2 linked regions of the Acetivibrio cellulolyticus CD2 genome follow. The protein of the gene in region 2 interacts with the protein of the main gene of each other region in a pairwise test. Links are inferred from orthologs where the notes say so. Each region holds a gene or a part of one and is shown on either strand. Other genes may lie near its edges.

Region 1 (7,985 bases), on a different replicon or contig from region 2:
AAGGACCGCCTGCCGATGAAAAGAAGGAAACTCCGGAAAGACATATTTTATATGGTGCTCTTGTTGGTGGAGCAGATATGAGTGATGAATATAATGACGATGTTAACCTATATGTATATTCAGAAACAGGATTAGATTATAATGCTGGGCTTGTTGGTGCACTTGCAGGTATGTCGAAATATTTCGGAAAAGATCAGATGCCTGAAGATACTCCCGGTATCGAAGGTGAACCTACCCAGTATTATACTGAAGCTAAAATATACAAAGCAAATACAGAAGGTGTTACGATTGACCTTAATATGTATAATGTTGTCACATCACCTCCGCAATATGAGAGTGGCTTATCTTGCAGGTATTTCCTAGACTTCTCGGAATACGCTTCTTCAGGAATTAATCCTGCCAAATTCACTACTAAAGTGTATTACTCGCCTGCTGGAGCTGTAATATCTTCAATTAAGCCATGGGATGAGGACAAAAGTATTTATTATGTAGAAATCACTTTCCCTAATGATAAGTTGTATGCAAGAACCTATGTGCAATTTGCTATTTACAATTATGAAAGTAAACTTTGGGATTCTTCAAACGACTTTTCCACTGTAGGGTTAACCAGCACTTATACAAGAATGGAAAATATCCCTATATACAAAAATGGAGTTCAGGTTTCAGGGAAGAATCCGTCAGGCGAAGGGCCTGAAGTAACTCCAACGTTTACTTCAAAAGTCACTCCAACTCCAACCGCAACATCTTCAGATTATATATATGGAGATGTAAATGGGGACGGTTCTGCAAACTCAATAGACTTTGGAGTTATGAGGATGTATTTGCTTGGTATGATAGATGCGTTCCCTTATGAAAATGGCATAAAGGCTGGGGATCTAAACAATAATGGTGATTTTAACTCAATAGATTTTGGTATTATGAGACAATATATGTTGGGTATTATCACTAAGTTACCAGTTGAAAAGTAAAAGAAAAAAACTGGGAGGGGTATGAAATGTATAATGTACAAAAAGAAAGAATAAAAATTCGTATCAAAAGCCGTGGCAGACTGTCAATCTTTTTGTCTCTTGTCCTTATTACTGGACAGCTTTTCTCATCCGGTGCAGTATTTGCAGAGGCACCACCAGAGACTTTTACGCCCGCTGAAGGCTGGGAAAATTATGATTACTTCAACTTTGCAGAAGCCTTGCAAAAATCACTTTATTTTTATGACGCAGAAAAGTGCGGAACTGATGCTGGTTATGATAAAGGTGGAAGGCTTGAGTGGAGAGGTTCCTGCCATGAAGGTGATGAAAAAATACCTCTTGCTGACACATCGCTTTCAAAGGCTTTTTTAGAAAAATATAGAAACATTATTGATCCTGATGGAGATGGGACAGTAGATTTACATGGTGGGTTTCACGATGCCGGAGACCATGTCCGGTTCGGCCTTCCTCAGAGCTATGCAGCCAGTACCCTTGGATGGGGCTTTAATGAATTCCGGGAGTCCTACAAGGCAATTGGAGAAGAGGAGCATATGATTGAGATTTTAAAGTATTTTACTGATACTTTTTTACGTTGCTCTTTTCTTGATGGTGATGGAAATTTGATTGCTTTTTGTTACATGGTAGGAGAAGGAGATGCTGACCATACCTACTGGGGACCTCCGGAACTATATCCTGAAAACATTCCGAGACCTGCTGATTTTGCTACTGCTGAAACTCCAGGGAGTGATGTGTGTGCCAGCACCGCTGCAGCACTTTGTACATCATATATGAATTTTAAGGATACCGACCCGAAATATGCTGAACAATGCCTGACTGTTGCCAAAGCAATGTATGATTTTGCAAAGAAGTACAGAGGAAAACATAATGGTGACGGCTACTACACCTCGGATTATGATGAGGATGAACTGGCGTGGGCAGCAGTATGGCTTTATCAGTGTACTGAAAACATGGATTACATAAAGGATATAACAGCGGTTGATGAAACAGGAAACTATATCGGGTATATGAAAAGGATAATACCCGAAACTTTTAAACAAAATATCTGGTATAATTCATGGGTACACTGTTGGGATGCAGTATGGGGAGGAACATTCTTGAAGCTTAATCAGTTATTCCCTGACAATGAATTGTATAACTTTATTGCACGCTGGAATGTAGAGTATCTGTCAGGTGGTGCTGCAAAACATGAAGACCCGAAAGATACAAATTATTATAAAACATCACCTGCTGGATATTCAATGATAAACGGTTGGGGATCGGCCCGTTACAATGCAGCTGCTCAATTATCAGCACTAGTTTACATGAAATACCATCCCGAAAGGACGGATTTCGGTGAATGGGCAAAGGGCCAAATGGAGTATCTTATGGGAAGAAACCCTATGGGATATTCCTATATAGTTGGTTACGGTTATGAGCAGGGCTTGCCTTTTGCTCATCATCCACACCACAGAGCAGCTCACGGATCAAAAACAAATAGTATGAATGATCCTGAGGAACACAGGCATATTTTATGGGGAGCTCTGGCAGGCGGACCTGATTTAAATGATTATCATATGGATTCAACCACTGAGTACGCTTACAACGAAGTTGCCGTTGACTATAATGCTGCCTTTGTAGGTGCCTGTGCAGGATTGTATAAATACTATGGTGAGGGGCAGGAGCCAATAGCGAATTTCCCACCTAAAGAACCAAGAGCTGACGATTACTATTGTGAGGTAAAATTAGCACGTGAAACGGAAGATAGTACTCAAGTCGTTTTAAGAGTGCATAATGAATCCTGTCAGCCCCCTCATTATGAAACAGGGATGATGGTAAGATATTTCTTTAATATAAGTGAACTTTTAGAATTCGGCCAAAGTATAGACGATGTTATATTTGCTATTGAATACGACGAACAGATATCAATGCAACAGGAACCTATTACATACAGGGGTCCTTTCAAATGGGATGATGCAGGAACATATTATTATGAATTGGATTGGAGCGGCAAGAAAATATACGGAGACAGAGAGCTGCAAATTTCGTTTAGAGCGAAACAGGACCCAAATTACATAACTCACTGGGATTCATCCAATGACTATAGCAAGCAAAATGCTACAAACACTTATTCAATAAATAAAAATGTACCTGTATATTTGAATGGTGTAAAGGTATACGGAGAGGAACCTCCCAAGATGAGCCCTACACCGACTCCAACAATTGACCCTAGTGCAACTCCAGATGGCAATTCTTCTATTAAGGTATCCTATAAGTGCGGAACGGAGAATTTGGCTAAAAACACTATAAGATCAACAATAAATATCCAGAATACCGGAACTAATCCGATAAATTTATCGGACATAAAGGTTCGCTATTGGTTTACAAATGACGGCAGCGAGCAGAATTCTTTTACATGTGAATATGCCGCTTGTGAAACGGAAAATGTAACCGGGAGTTTCTACAATATAGATAATCCGGTAGATAGCGCAGATACATATTGCGAAATATCCTTTACTAAAGAAGCAGGTAAACTTGCACCTGGTGGAAGTACCGGAGCTATACCTTTTAGAATCGAAAGTACCTCGGTTTATAACCAGACAAATGACTATTCATACGATTCCGAAATGGCCGACACATTTGGGGATAATAGCAAAATTACTGCTTATGTAAAAGATGATCTTAAATATGGTATTGAACCTGTTTTAACTAATATCATTATTGGTGATCTAAACTCTAGTGGAAGAGTTGATTCAATTGACTTTGCCATCATGAGAATGTATTTGCTTGGGCTTGTTAAATTTGATGAAGAGACTTATACTTATAGAGCAGATGTAAATAGAGATAAAACTGTTAATGCAATCGATTTTGCATTTCTTAGAATGTACCTTCTTGGAAAGATAACTTCTTTTTAGTTTATTTAGTTGGCAGCTTAAAAACTGTTACAATTAAGAATAACGGGCTGGAGCATTATGAATCTTAATCTCATCATCTGGTATAGAAATTTTATATCTATACTGATGATGAGATTAGGTTATGTTATGAAATAGTTCCCGTATTTAAAATTTTAGAAAGTGAATTTCTGAAAACGTGGTTGTACTCAATATCCACCGTGATTTTTATTTAGGAATATCTTTATTTTTTTGATGAAATATGTTAAAATTAGAATATTAGTCTATCTAAATATATCAATTCATAAGGAGAATATATGGAAAGGACTTTAGTTATCTTAAAGCCTGATACGGTTAGGCGCAAGCTTATCGGAGAAATCATTTTCAGGTTTGAAAAAAAGAATCTTACAATTACTCATATGAAGGTTATGAATATTGAAACAGAGGTTGCTATTGAACATTATGCTCATGTAAAAGCTCTTCCGATTTTTGAAGATATGATAAAGTATATGACTTCAGGCCCTGTTGTTGTTATGATCATAACTGGCGAAAATGCTATTGGTATTGTTAGAAATATGCTTGGCAAAACAAGTTCTTTTGAATCATTACCTGGTACGATTAGAGGAGATTTTGGTTATCACAGTTTTGAAAACTTGGTACATGCCTCAGACTCAGTTAATAGTGCTGAGTTGGAAATTAAAAGGTTTTTTCCATCGTTAGTATAATAATATGTAAGCTATTTAAAATAACATTTTATAAAAGTATGCTAAAAGAGAATGGAGAATGATCCCATGATAATGGATTATGAAGGCTTTAAAAAGGAGATATATAAACTCTCGGGAATTGATCTTAGTGCATACAAAGAAAAACAAATGAAGAGAAGACTGGACTCTCTTATCAGTAAGAATAGTTTTGATGGTTATTCTTCTTATGTAGAGGCATTAAAAGTCAATGTACGTTTGTATAATGAGTTTATCAACTTTATGACGATTAATGTTTCGGAATTTTATAGAAACCCTGAACAGTGGACAAAACTCAAGTCAATAATACTACCGATGCTGCTTGAAAAGAACAAAGAACTAAAGGTTTGGAGTGCTGCATGTTCTAGCGGTGATGAACCTTACACATTGGTTATGGTATTAAATGAAATGCTGCCTCTTAGTAAAATTAAGATAATTGCGACAGATATTGATAAGGATATACTTGAAAAGGCAAAAGCTGGTGTTTATCTAGACAAAAGTGTAGCAAATCTACCTGATGACTATAAAAGAAAGTATTTTGATGTTGAAGGAAATTTATATAAGATAAAGGATGAGGTAAAAAAGTGCGTCGAATTTAAACATCACAACTTGCTTGCTGATCCTTATCCCACAAATTGTGACCTTATCGTATGTAGAAATGTTTTAATTTACTTTACAGAAGAAGCAAAAACTGATATATATGTAAAGTTCAGCAACTCACTAAAAACTGGTGGAGTGCTCTTTGTAGGCAGCACAGAACAGATAATCCTTTGTAGTAAATACTGTTTTAAGTCTTTGCAAACTTTTTTCTATCAAAAGGAGAAAGATTTGATTTGAGATATCATTTTGCAGATGTATTAAAATCGTATAGAATAAAATTAATTTTTAGTTTTGATTTAAGAAAATTGCAACTCGAATGTCTTAAAATCGAGCTGTACTAGACAATTTTAAGAATATTTATCATAAAACGAAGGGAGAGAATCATGAAAAGAAGGATAATGGCCTGGATTTTGCTGGCCGGTTTTTTACTTTTGATTATCAATTTGGTAACTTTCCAAAAATTCCTTACAGCTAGCTTTACTTTATATATAATCATCATTGCATACTATCTTATCTTTATGAATAAAAAACAATAGGTTTTGTATGAAATTCAGAACTGTATAATAATACCACCTTTTGCTAATACTTATAGCAGGAGGTGGTTTTTATTATAGTAGCTGTTCAAAAGGGATTGGATAGTATTAAATCCGGACTTAGAGAGAAAGGTTTTGAAGTAGTGGATATAGAGAGCTATAATTATCCTATTGATGCAATTGTATACGAGGGAAATTCATTTCAAATCTCATATGTCTCAAGGAACAACATGCCGGAAATGACCATGGGCAAAAGATCAAATTATGGAGTATTTATGGTGAATTCTCTTGGCAAGACGGTAGGAGAGATAGCAGATATGCTAAATACAAGATATTATAGTCCGCTTTTTTAATGTTGTATTTTTTATGCCTTAGGCATAATGAAAAAAACTTCCGCTATAATTTTGCTACAACACGCATGCTTCGCATGGGTGTCCCGCAAAAAAGCGTAAGTAATTTTTCGTTCATGCCTTAAAATAAAGTTTAAATTCTATTGACAAATAAAGTTCTCAATGCTAATCTTATGATAGAAATACCAAGTAAAGTACTTGGAATTGGAGGACTATTAATGAAACTATCTACTAAGGGACGTTACGGTGTGAAGTCCATGCTTGACCTTGCACTTCATAACGGGGAAGGTCCTGTTGCGTTGAAAAGTATAGCAGAAAGACAGGATATTTCTGAAAACTACTTGGAACAACTTTTTGCGACCCTTAGAAAGGCAGGTCATGTTAAAAGTGTTAGAGGGTCACAAGGTGGTTATATACTTGCCAACAGTCCTGAAAACATCACAATTGGAGCCATTTTGAGAGCACTTGAAGGTTCACTTGCTCCCGTTGAGTGTGTAGTTGAGGATGATCCTATTAAATGTACAAAGTCGGATCAATGTGTCACCAGAATAATATGGGAAAAAATCAGGGACAAGGTTAATGAAGTAGTTGATTCCATAACACTCTACGACCTTATAGAAGAATATACAAAGAATAATGAAAGCAAAGGATATATATTCAATATATAATCCCTACAAATTTAGTAAGATATTTTTGCTTTAAACTAATTTTATAGGGAATAAATAAAAAAGCAATATAATAATAACGAGACTTATAGAACATTCTAATATATTTTTATTTAAATAATAAGTAAGGAGCACTGAATATGGATAACAGAATAATATACTTTGATCATGCAGCAACAACTCCTGTAAAGCCTGAGGTTATTGAAGAAATGATGCCTTATTTCAGAAATAAGTTCGGTAATGCCTCTTCAATATACAGTATAGGCAGAGAGAGTAAAAAAGCTGTAGAAGTGGCAAGAGAGAGGGTCGCAAAATCGTTAGGTGCACTAACAAGAGAGATATTTTTCACAGGTTCCGGTTCTGAAGCAGATAATTGGGCTATTAAGGGAGTAGCTTATGCAAATCGAGATAAGGGAAACCATATAATTACTACAGCAATAGAACATCATGCAGTGCTTCATACATGCCAGTATCTTGAAAGTGATGGATTTGAAGTTACTTACCTGCCTGTAGATGAAAACGGATTGGTTTCACCAGAACAGGTAAGAAACGCAATTAAACCTAATACAATATTGATAACAATAATGTATGCCAACAATGAGATTGGAACAGTTCAGCCTATAGCTGAAATTGGCAAAATTGCAAAGGAAAAAAATGTGTATTTCCATACAGACGCTGTACAGGCTGTAGGTAATATACCTATAAATGTTAATGAATTAAATGTAGATTTATTATCCCTTTCAGGCCACAAATTTTATGGTCCGAAAGGTGTAGGTGCCTTATATATCAGAAAAGGCGTTAAGATTACAACATTCCTTCATGGCGGTGCCCAGGAAAGAGGAAGAAGAGCAAGTACGGAGAATGTGCCTGGAATTGTTGGACTTGGAAAAGCAATTGAGCTTGCAACACAGAACATTGAGCAGTATAATAGAAAATTGATGGAATTAAGAGATAGGACTATTGAAGAAATTACAAAAAAAATACCGTTTGTGAAGCTAAATGGTGACAGATATAAGAGGCTGCCCGGCAATGTTAATTTTTCTTTTGAGTTTATAGAAGGTGAATCTCTTTTATTAATGCTTGATATGAAAGGAATTGCGGCATCGAGTGGCTCTGCATGTACTTCAGGCTCGCTTGATCCGTCCCATGTATTGTTGGCAATTGGCTTACCTCATGAGATAGCTCACGGTTCATTAAGAGTGACTTTTGGTGATGAAAATACTCATGAAGATGTAGATTATCTG
Region 2 (7,723 bases):
TTCCAAAAAGCTTGGATGATTCAGTGACGTCAAGCCAACATTCATCAATTCCAAAAGATTCTACCAGGTCCGTATAATAACTGTAAATTTTTCTTGCCTCTTTACTAAAATAAATGTATGTCTCATAGTCAGGTCGCATGACAATCAAATTCGGGCATTTCTGCTTTGCCTGCCAAATTGCTTCTCCAGTTTTAACACCATATCCTTTTGCAATTAAATTCTTTGTTAAAATAATCCCATGCCGCTGCTCGACAGATCCCCCAACTGCTACGGGTTTATCCCTTATTTCAGGATTTTTCATACATTCAACACTTGCATAAAAGCTGTTTAGATCTGAATGTAGTATAATTTTTTCCATAACACCACCTGCTATATATAGAATAGCACGAACATATGTTCGTAGTCAAGATTAATTGATAATATTATATGATATTATCAATTAATGAGTAGAATGAGTAGAAAAAATTAGTCGACGAGGCTGTTGCCCATGTCGACACTATATTGAAACAAACCCAGTAATGGATGATTTGCTAACCTTATACTGGGTTTTGAGCTGTCAAATATTTATTTATATTCCATCTTTCTTCATCGCCTCAACTATTTTACAGTGATTTATCAGATCTTGATCTGATTTAACCTCACTGGTGTAATTTAGGCCGTATGGCCAAAAATGCATACTATCACCTTTTAATACAGCACTGTTGTCTCCTGTAATTGCTCTTATCTCTGCAGTTGCATAAGTACCAGTGTAAACATTATTAACTATTAAAGAAGACCATTTGCTAGATGTTCCAACTCCAACGGTGTGGGCAATTTCATGCATAGCAGTAATATGGTTCATGTAACTGCGGTTTGAACCAAATCTTATAGTACCGTTTATATTTCCATCAGCTGTTGAAACCGAAGTTTCATAAACAATCTTAAGTGATTTCTTTATTGTTGTATAATCGTTGTAGAATGATACCGCTTTATCCATAGCACTCTGTATTTTATCATAGGCATCTTTCTGGTCATCTGTAGGGTTTGAAACCTTTTCCAGCGTGTATGTAACATTTCCCTTCTTAGGAGTTGAGGTCGGCACAGGAGTTGCTATAGGTGTACCATCTGCTGGAAATTTAGTAATAATACCTAACAAAAAACTTCTCATAAGCGCAAAATCAATTGAATTAAAGCTTCCATCTGCATTTACATCCGCTATCGTCATCCCATTTGAAACAGGAAACCCAGAACTAATTCCCAACAAAGAACTTCTCATCAACGCAAAATCAATTGAGTCTACCTTGCCACTGCCATTGACATCTCCATACACCACCTCTGCCGAATGAACAAACGATGAAAAAGATATACTCAACACTGTTATCAATAGAAACGCTACAATTTTTACTATAATAGGTTTTTGAAATAAAACTGATTTAATCATAATATTTGCCACCTCTCCCCTAATAATTTTTCACCTTATACAAATGCGCAATATCCCTAATTTTTTAAGGAGTATGATTAATTATATCATTTCAATTTAAGAGTATTAAGTTCATATTTATTATTCTGCAATGTGATATAATACAATTTATTACCATTACCCCAACAATACTCAGTTGCAATAATATTTCTATTTTCAGTTAAATAATCTTCTGAATTAAATATGGTTGTTTTTTTCTTATTCTCTAAATCATATAAATAAATGCTAGTAGGAGTATTTCCTAGCTGATATGCTATATATTTTCCATTAGTAGTTATACTCCACTATGATCCCCCCAGACTTTGTAAGCCTCTCCCGATCGTCTGAAGCTACCAAATCTCCCCAAATCTCAGCCGAATATTTATCTCCCGAATCAAAAATTACGACTTTACCAACAACCGTTCTTATAATCTCATTCGTAATCACATCAGAACTTACCTTTCTTTTTAGCATATCCACTATCTCTGAAGTATCCGGAATGCTTAAGCTATTTTTCTTTATATCCTGTATTTCCCCTCTTAATAATCCAACTTTTTCTTCCAGCTGTTTATTCATCCTTATAAACAAATCCTCAGATATCTTTTCATCAAGCCTATCCTGGTAAAGCATCTCCTGCTGTCTGAGTTTTAGGTTGAGTTGTTTATTTAACCTCTCAATTTCAACCTGACTATCATCATTGGAAAATAACTTTTCTATTCTCCCCATCAGCTTTGAATCTGCCTCAATTCCTTCAACTAACTTTAAAAGGTCCTCCATTACAATATCAATCAGTTCTTTCTCCTTTATATGATGGCTGGTGCAATCCGACTTTCCGTTTTTGCCATAACTGCTGCAAATATAAGACATAGGTCTGTCTTTCCTCATTCTCGCAAACATTGCACTCCCGCATCTACCACAATATACAATGCCTCTAAAAAGGTGTATAACCCCTTTATGTGGACTAGAATCCACACTCTTATCATCCCTCAGCTTCTGAACCCGGTAAAATTCGTCTTTACTGATTATTGCATCATGTGTATTTTCCGTTATCACCCACCTATCCTCAGGAAGGCGCCTCGTCTTTTTGCTTTTAAAGCTTATCCTTTCACTTATTCCCTGCACAGTATCCCCAATGTACACCCTATTGCACAATATCCGCCTTACACCAACAGGATTCCAGGTACTCTTTGAAGGTGAAGCACAACCCCTTTGATTTAAATAACCTGCTATATAGCTATACCCCCAACCTTCCTGGTAGAGCCTGTATATCTCCTTTACCACTTTTGCCTCATCCTGATTTACAATCAGTTTATTTTTTTCATTCGGAGACTTTATATAACCAAAAGGTGAATTACCAATGTATTCACCCTTTTGTATCTTAAATCTTATATTTGCACGTATCTTTCGCGAAATATCTTTTATATACCTCTCATTGTACCAAGTGTCAATACCAACCGTATCATTGTCCTTCAAGCTATCATATCTTCCATCATATGTAATTACTCTGACATCGTTTTCTTCAAGGTAGTCCAAAAACAAAAGAGTCTTTGCATTATTCCTTCCTAGCCTGGACAAATCCTTAACCACCAGCAGGTTTATAACACCCTTCGAAACATCGCTTTTAAGCTGTTCAATCCCTTTTCTTTCAAATCCTGCACCCGATACATTGTCATCAATATATGTCCTGACTATACTGCCTAAATTCCTGCTCTCAATAAAGTCTTCCAGCAACCCCTTCTGAGTTTCAATAGTCTCGTAATTCTGCTCATTATCATCTCTGCTTTCACGGACGTAAATGCCTATTTTATACAATTCCCCATGTATGGTTTTACACTCCCTTTCAGCAGTTACGCTTTATATCTTGTCACCTAAGAGCACTTTCGCTATTTTTACCAGAACCTCCTCCACTTCCAATTGCCTTTTAAACTTCTTTATAATAATTCTGGATTCCTTTTTTTTCTTCATTTTCAAACAGAAACACCTTTAAATCTACTAAGAAATATATATGCTGAAATTTGCAATAATAAAAATTGTCCATAGCGCAAATCCCCTGTTGAATATATATTTCTTTTATGTGTATAATTATATTAATAAAACTTACATTTGAGGGTGATCAAATGAACGGTGAAATTCCTGAGAAACTCAGGTACTTCTTAAAAAACGGCATAAAAGACGTTGATGACGGTTATGAATATGCCTCAGAGCTAAATAGAATTCTTAATTCAGATGAATGCCAGACTTCCCTTTCCGGAAAACAAATTGAATTATTGAGAGAATATGCTGATAAGGCAAGAAAAGTAGGAGAAATAAATTACTATTCAGAGCAAAAAATTAAGGATTTAGAGAGGGAATTTTTCGGTGAGAATGGAATTCTTGGATATCTTGGGGAAACTATAGCTCCTTCCAAACCTGTGTGGCCCTTTTAGGAAACAATATTTTTCCTTAATACTTCTTTCTCTTTGCAGCAACAGGTATGTTTAGTTCGGTTCTGTACTTGGCAACAGTGCGGCGCGATATTTCCATGCCGCACTTTATAAGAACCTGAACAATCTCATTATCATTTAGCGGAAACTTTTTATCTTCTGAATCTATAATTTCTTTTATTTTTAACTTAACATTCTCACTTGTCATATCTTTGCATGTGCTTGTAGAAACTCTTCCCGGGAAAAATAATTTCATGTCAAAGATTCCCCATGAACATTGAAGAAATTTTCCACTGACAGTCCTGCTGACAGTCGATTCATGCATGTTGATATCTTTTGCAACGTCCTTCATCGTAAGAGCTTTTATATGGTCTTTTCCCATTTTAAAAAATTCAACTTGATGCTTAACAATGCTATCAGCTACTTTACTCAATGTTATCTTGCGTTGCTCAATACATTTTATCAGCCACTGTACACTGTCTATTTTGGATTGAATGAATTTTTTTGCTTCAATGTTTATATCTTCCTGCAGGATTGTTTTGTAGTAGCCGCTTATATTCAATATTGGCAGCGCTTCTTCGTTTATAATTGCTTGAAACTTTCCATCTATCTCTCTTACAACTACATCCGGGATAATAAACTTTATATCCTCATACTCATAAAACTCCCTACCCGGCCTTGGCTCTAGTGATCGGATAATCTCATATATCTGTACAACTCTCTCTAAGCTAATACCCATACTCTTTGCGATATGCGTTATCTTATTGTTCGCCAGATCCTCAAGATGATTTTCAATTACATCTATAACTTCCCTGTCCTTATTTCCCATTTGAGCAAGCTGGATTCCAAGACACTCTTTAATACTCCGGGCACATACTCCTGGTGGGTCAAAAGTCTGAATAAGACTCAAAACTCTTTCAACTCTTTTTACGGGAACGTTAAAAAATGAAGCCGCTTCACTAATCATTACAGCCAAATATCCATTGTGATCAACATTGTCAATCAGATATTCGCCTACTTCCATATCCTTACCCGTGACATCTGAAGTATGAAGTTGAAGCAGGAGATGCTCTTTAAGTGAAATTACCGTAGATGCCCTATCAACTGAAATATTCTCAATTGCTTCTTCACTATTCTCATTATAGTTCCAGCTGCTTATATAATCATCATTTGAATAATTCTCGTAGGACATTGGAAACAAAATTTCTTCTTTTCGTTTTATATCATTTGGATTAACTTCTAAGGCAGGGTTTGCCTCCATCTCATCTTCTATATATTCAATAAGTTCTCTAGAATTCATTTTTAATATTTCAAACGCCTGCCTTAATTGCGGCGTAAGAATTATTTTATGGGATTGAACAAGACTCAAATCAAAATTGAAATCCAAAGTTATCCCCCCAAATAAAGAGTAAGCAGATACAACGCTGTAGATAATGTATATAATGCAATTACAATAATTACGGGCCAATGGGAAAGTATTGAAATTACATCATTTGCAATAGTTGTTTTTGATTTTCTAATACTATATTTCCCTTTGGTAACAGAATTAAAACATAACAACAGCAAAAATATAAAAAAGATACTTACGGCCCCAAATGCCAATGTATAAAACAAATCCTGCAGTGTATAAAAGCTTGAATCTTCCTCTACGTTTCTCATTGAATATTGCAGCAGTGTAGCCAGAAAGTTATTCATAAAATGAGCTATTGCCCCTGCAAATATGGAATTAGTCCTCACTACATAGTACCCAATCAGCAGTCCTAGAAATATAGGTCCTAATAAGTTGGTAATATCAAAATGGAAAACACCAAACATTATCGAAGAGATGACAATTGCTTTCATTGTGCCCCTGCTCTCATAGGCCTTAAGCAAAAGTCCCCTGTGTAGGATTTCTTCACATATTGCAGGTGCTACCGCTATTACAAGTATTGAAACGAGTACTTCTCCAAGATTTTGGGGTATTGGTATTGAAGTATCTTCAGGAGTGGGGCCAACAAATTGTAAGATATAAGCAATTATTGAATTTAAAGATGTAGCTGCATAAAAGGCAGGCACAGAAATCAATATTATCAGGAACGACGGTAATACCCCCGGGCTGTTAAACCTTAGTGTTTCCTTAATATTTACCCCCTTTCCGATCATATAAAATAATGCCGGAAACAGAATACAATAGAACTGAAGCATTAAAAGCAGCAACAACATGTCATCATCAAGGAAATTGCCATAAAACCCGTTTACTATCTCAATAACAATAGAAAATAATATATTTATTATTGCTACAAATAAAAAAACTTTATTTGCACCGGTAACCGCTACTTTATTATTCACTATAATAACCCCTTCTGCCTATATAATTCTCTCCTCTGTTATAACAAAATCTAAGGGTATATCATGTTCTTCAACAGGAATATCATCATATATCTGAAATTCAAAAGCAATTCCAATCTTAGTACAGTCAGGCTTAACGGCCTCAAGAAATCTATCATAGAAACCTGCCCCATAACCTATTCTATTTCTGCCTGTGTCAAATGCAACTCCCGGTACTATGACCAAATCAATTTCTTTCACGTTAAAAACCCTGGCACTATCCTTTCTTGGCTCTAAAATTCCAAATACACCAGGCATTAAATCGTTCTCCAAATTCACAACCTCATAGGGTACAACCTTTTTTATTCCATTAATTGAATCAACCAGAGGCAACACTACTCTTTTTCCATGTTTGAAACAATAGTCTATTATATATCCGGTCATTACCTCGTTTTTGAAGTCCATGTAACACATTATTGCTTGACTTGCTTTAAATGAATCCAACTTAATAAGTCTTTGAGCTATTTCAAAGCTTTTACTCTCCACTTCTTTTCTGGATGCACTTTTTCTATAGCAAGCAACTTCTTCTCTTATAAGCTTTTTAGTTCTCAACTTTCCTCACCTTTAAAATTTCCAAATTATAATATCAGTGATCTTATCGGCCCCAATAGCAAGCATCTTAATACATATAGCAATCCGAAAGCAATTATAGTCAAAACCGAAGCATACAAAACACTGCTTTTAGGGTTCCCAATATTTAACATCTTAATCAAAGTAAAAATAAACCTTCCAATTATAAATACCAACCCAATTATACTTGCAGTTGCAACTATTGCCCATCTTAGTATACTAAACCTTAGAATGACAACGCATACCAAAATATTTATAAAAGACAATATGACTACGTCAATCCAACCATCAATTATTTTTAATTTGTTAGCCTCATAAACTTTAAAATTTGCAGCCGGAATAAGCAAAATACCCATAGACATGCCAAAAAAAATCCCTGTCACCAGCCTTATAATATTATCAGTCTGTCTTATAGAAATATACGAAGTGACAGCATCGACCATCATAGGAATCATTAATATAGCTAATATTACACTTATCCCTGTCGATGGAACCCTGTCAGATCTAAGTTTTCCTCTGACAATACAATATACCAGTACAATAAAAATCCCCAAGTATATACCCGTATCCCTAGCACAAAACGGTAGGGGCATTCCATCAATAAAGATAGTTCTCTCCATCAGTTGATGGCACACAAAACTCCCAATTAAATAGTATATTCTTGAAATCATAACTTGGCTAGCTATTTGACAATGCGCTTACTAAAACACAACACGAGGCACACATTAATACAAAAATAATCAGGGAATTGACTAAAAGTGCCAATCCAAAGGACTTTTTATCAGTATCATCTTCAGAATTCATAAAAACAATTGCAACTATGACGCCGACCAACTGGCCGATCCCCGGTATAAGGTTGCATATTGCTGTTAAAAACACTTTCATTGCATTGCTTAAAGAAGGCTTTCCCTCTGCACTCTGTCTG

What was found.
Region 1: the proteins of ACECE_RS0212440 (region 2) and ndk interact in binary tests that used the Escherichia coli proteins (3 or more experiments, as listed by UniProt). The link is inferred for Acetivibrio cellulolyticus CD2 from one-to-one orthologs.

What each region holds. Positions count from the first base shown.
Region 1 is NZ_JH556658.1:837,190-845,174, forward strand. Bases 2,884-5,874 are described here. They hold ndk (nucleoside-diphosphate kinase), read left to right. Parts: upstream 2,884-4,170; coding sequence 4,171-4,578; downstream 4,579-5,874. Other genes in these bases: ACECE_RS0219115 (glycoside hydrolase family 9 protein), read left to right, coding at 2,884-3,877; ACECE_RS0219125 (CheR family methyltransferase), read left to right, coding at 4,645-5,430; ACECE_RS0219135 (YkuS family protein), read left to right, coding at 5,792-5,874. Also shown: ACECE_RS0219110 (glycoside hydrolase family 9 protein), read left to right, coding at 1-968; more of ACECE_RS0219115, read left to right, coding at 995-2,883; more of ACECE_RS0219135, read left to right, coding at 5,875-6,079; ACECE_RS0219140 (RrF2 family transcriptional regulator), read left to right, coding at 6,295-6,744; cysteine desulfurase NifS, read left to right, coding at 6,882-7,985. UniProt on the Escherichia coli protein: Major role in the synthesis of nucleoside triphosphates other than ATP. The ATP gamma phosphate is transferred to the NDP beta phosphate via a ping-pong mechanism, using a phosphorylated active-site intermediate.
Region 2 is NZ_JH556657.1:68,749-76,471, forward strand. What follows is about bases 4,995-7,723. They hold ACECE_RS0212440 (5-formyltetrahydrofolate cyclo-ligase), read right to left. Parts: upstream 6,781-7,723; coding sequence 6,208-6,780; downstream 4,995-6,207. Other genes in these bases: rpoN (RNA polymerase factor sigma-54), read right to left, coding at 4,995-5,248; ACECE_RS0212435 (CPBP family intramembrane glutamic endopeptidase), read right to left, coding at 5,251-6,189; ACECE_RS0212445 (DUF2085 domain-containing protein), read right to left, coding at 6,807-7,418; ACECE_RS0212450 (zinc ribbon domain-containing protein), read right to left, coding at 7,477-7,723. In the rest of the region: ACECE_RS0212405 (DNA polymerase IV), read right to left, coding at 1-358; ACECE_RS0212410 (dockerin type I repeat-containing protein), read right to left, coding at 569-1,420; ACECE_RS0212415 (recombinase family protein), read right to left, coding at 1,727-3,250; ACECE_RS0212425 (hypothetical protein), read left to right, coding at 3,556-3,864; more of rpoN, read right to left, coding at 3,881-4,994. UniProt on the Escherichia coli protein: Involved in the removal of 5-formyltetrahydrofolate.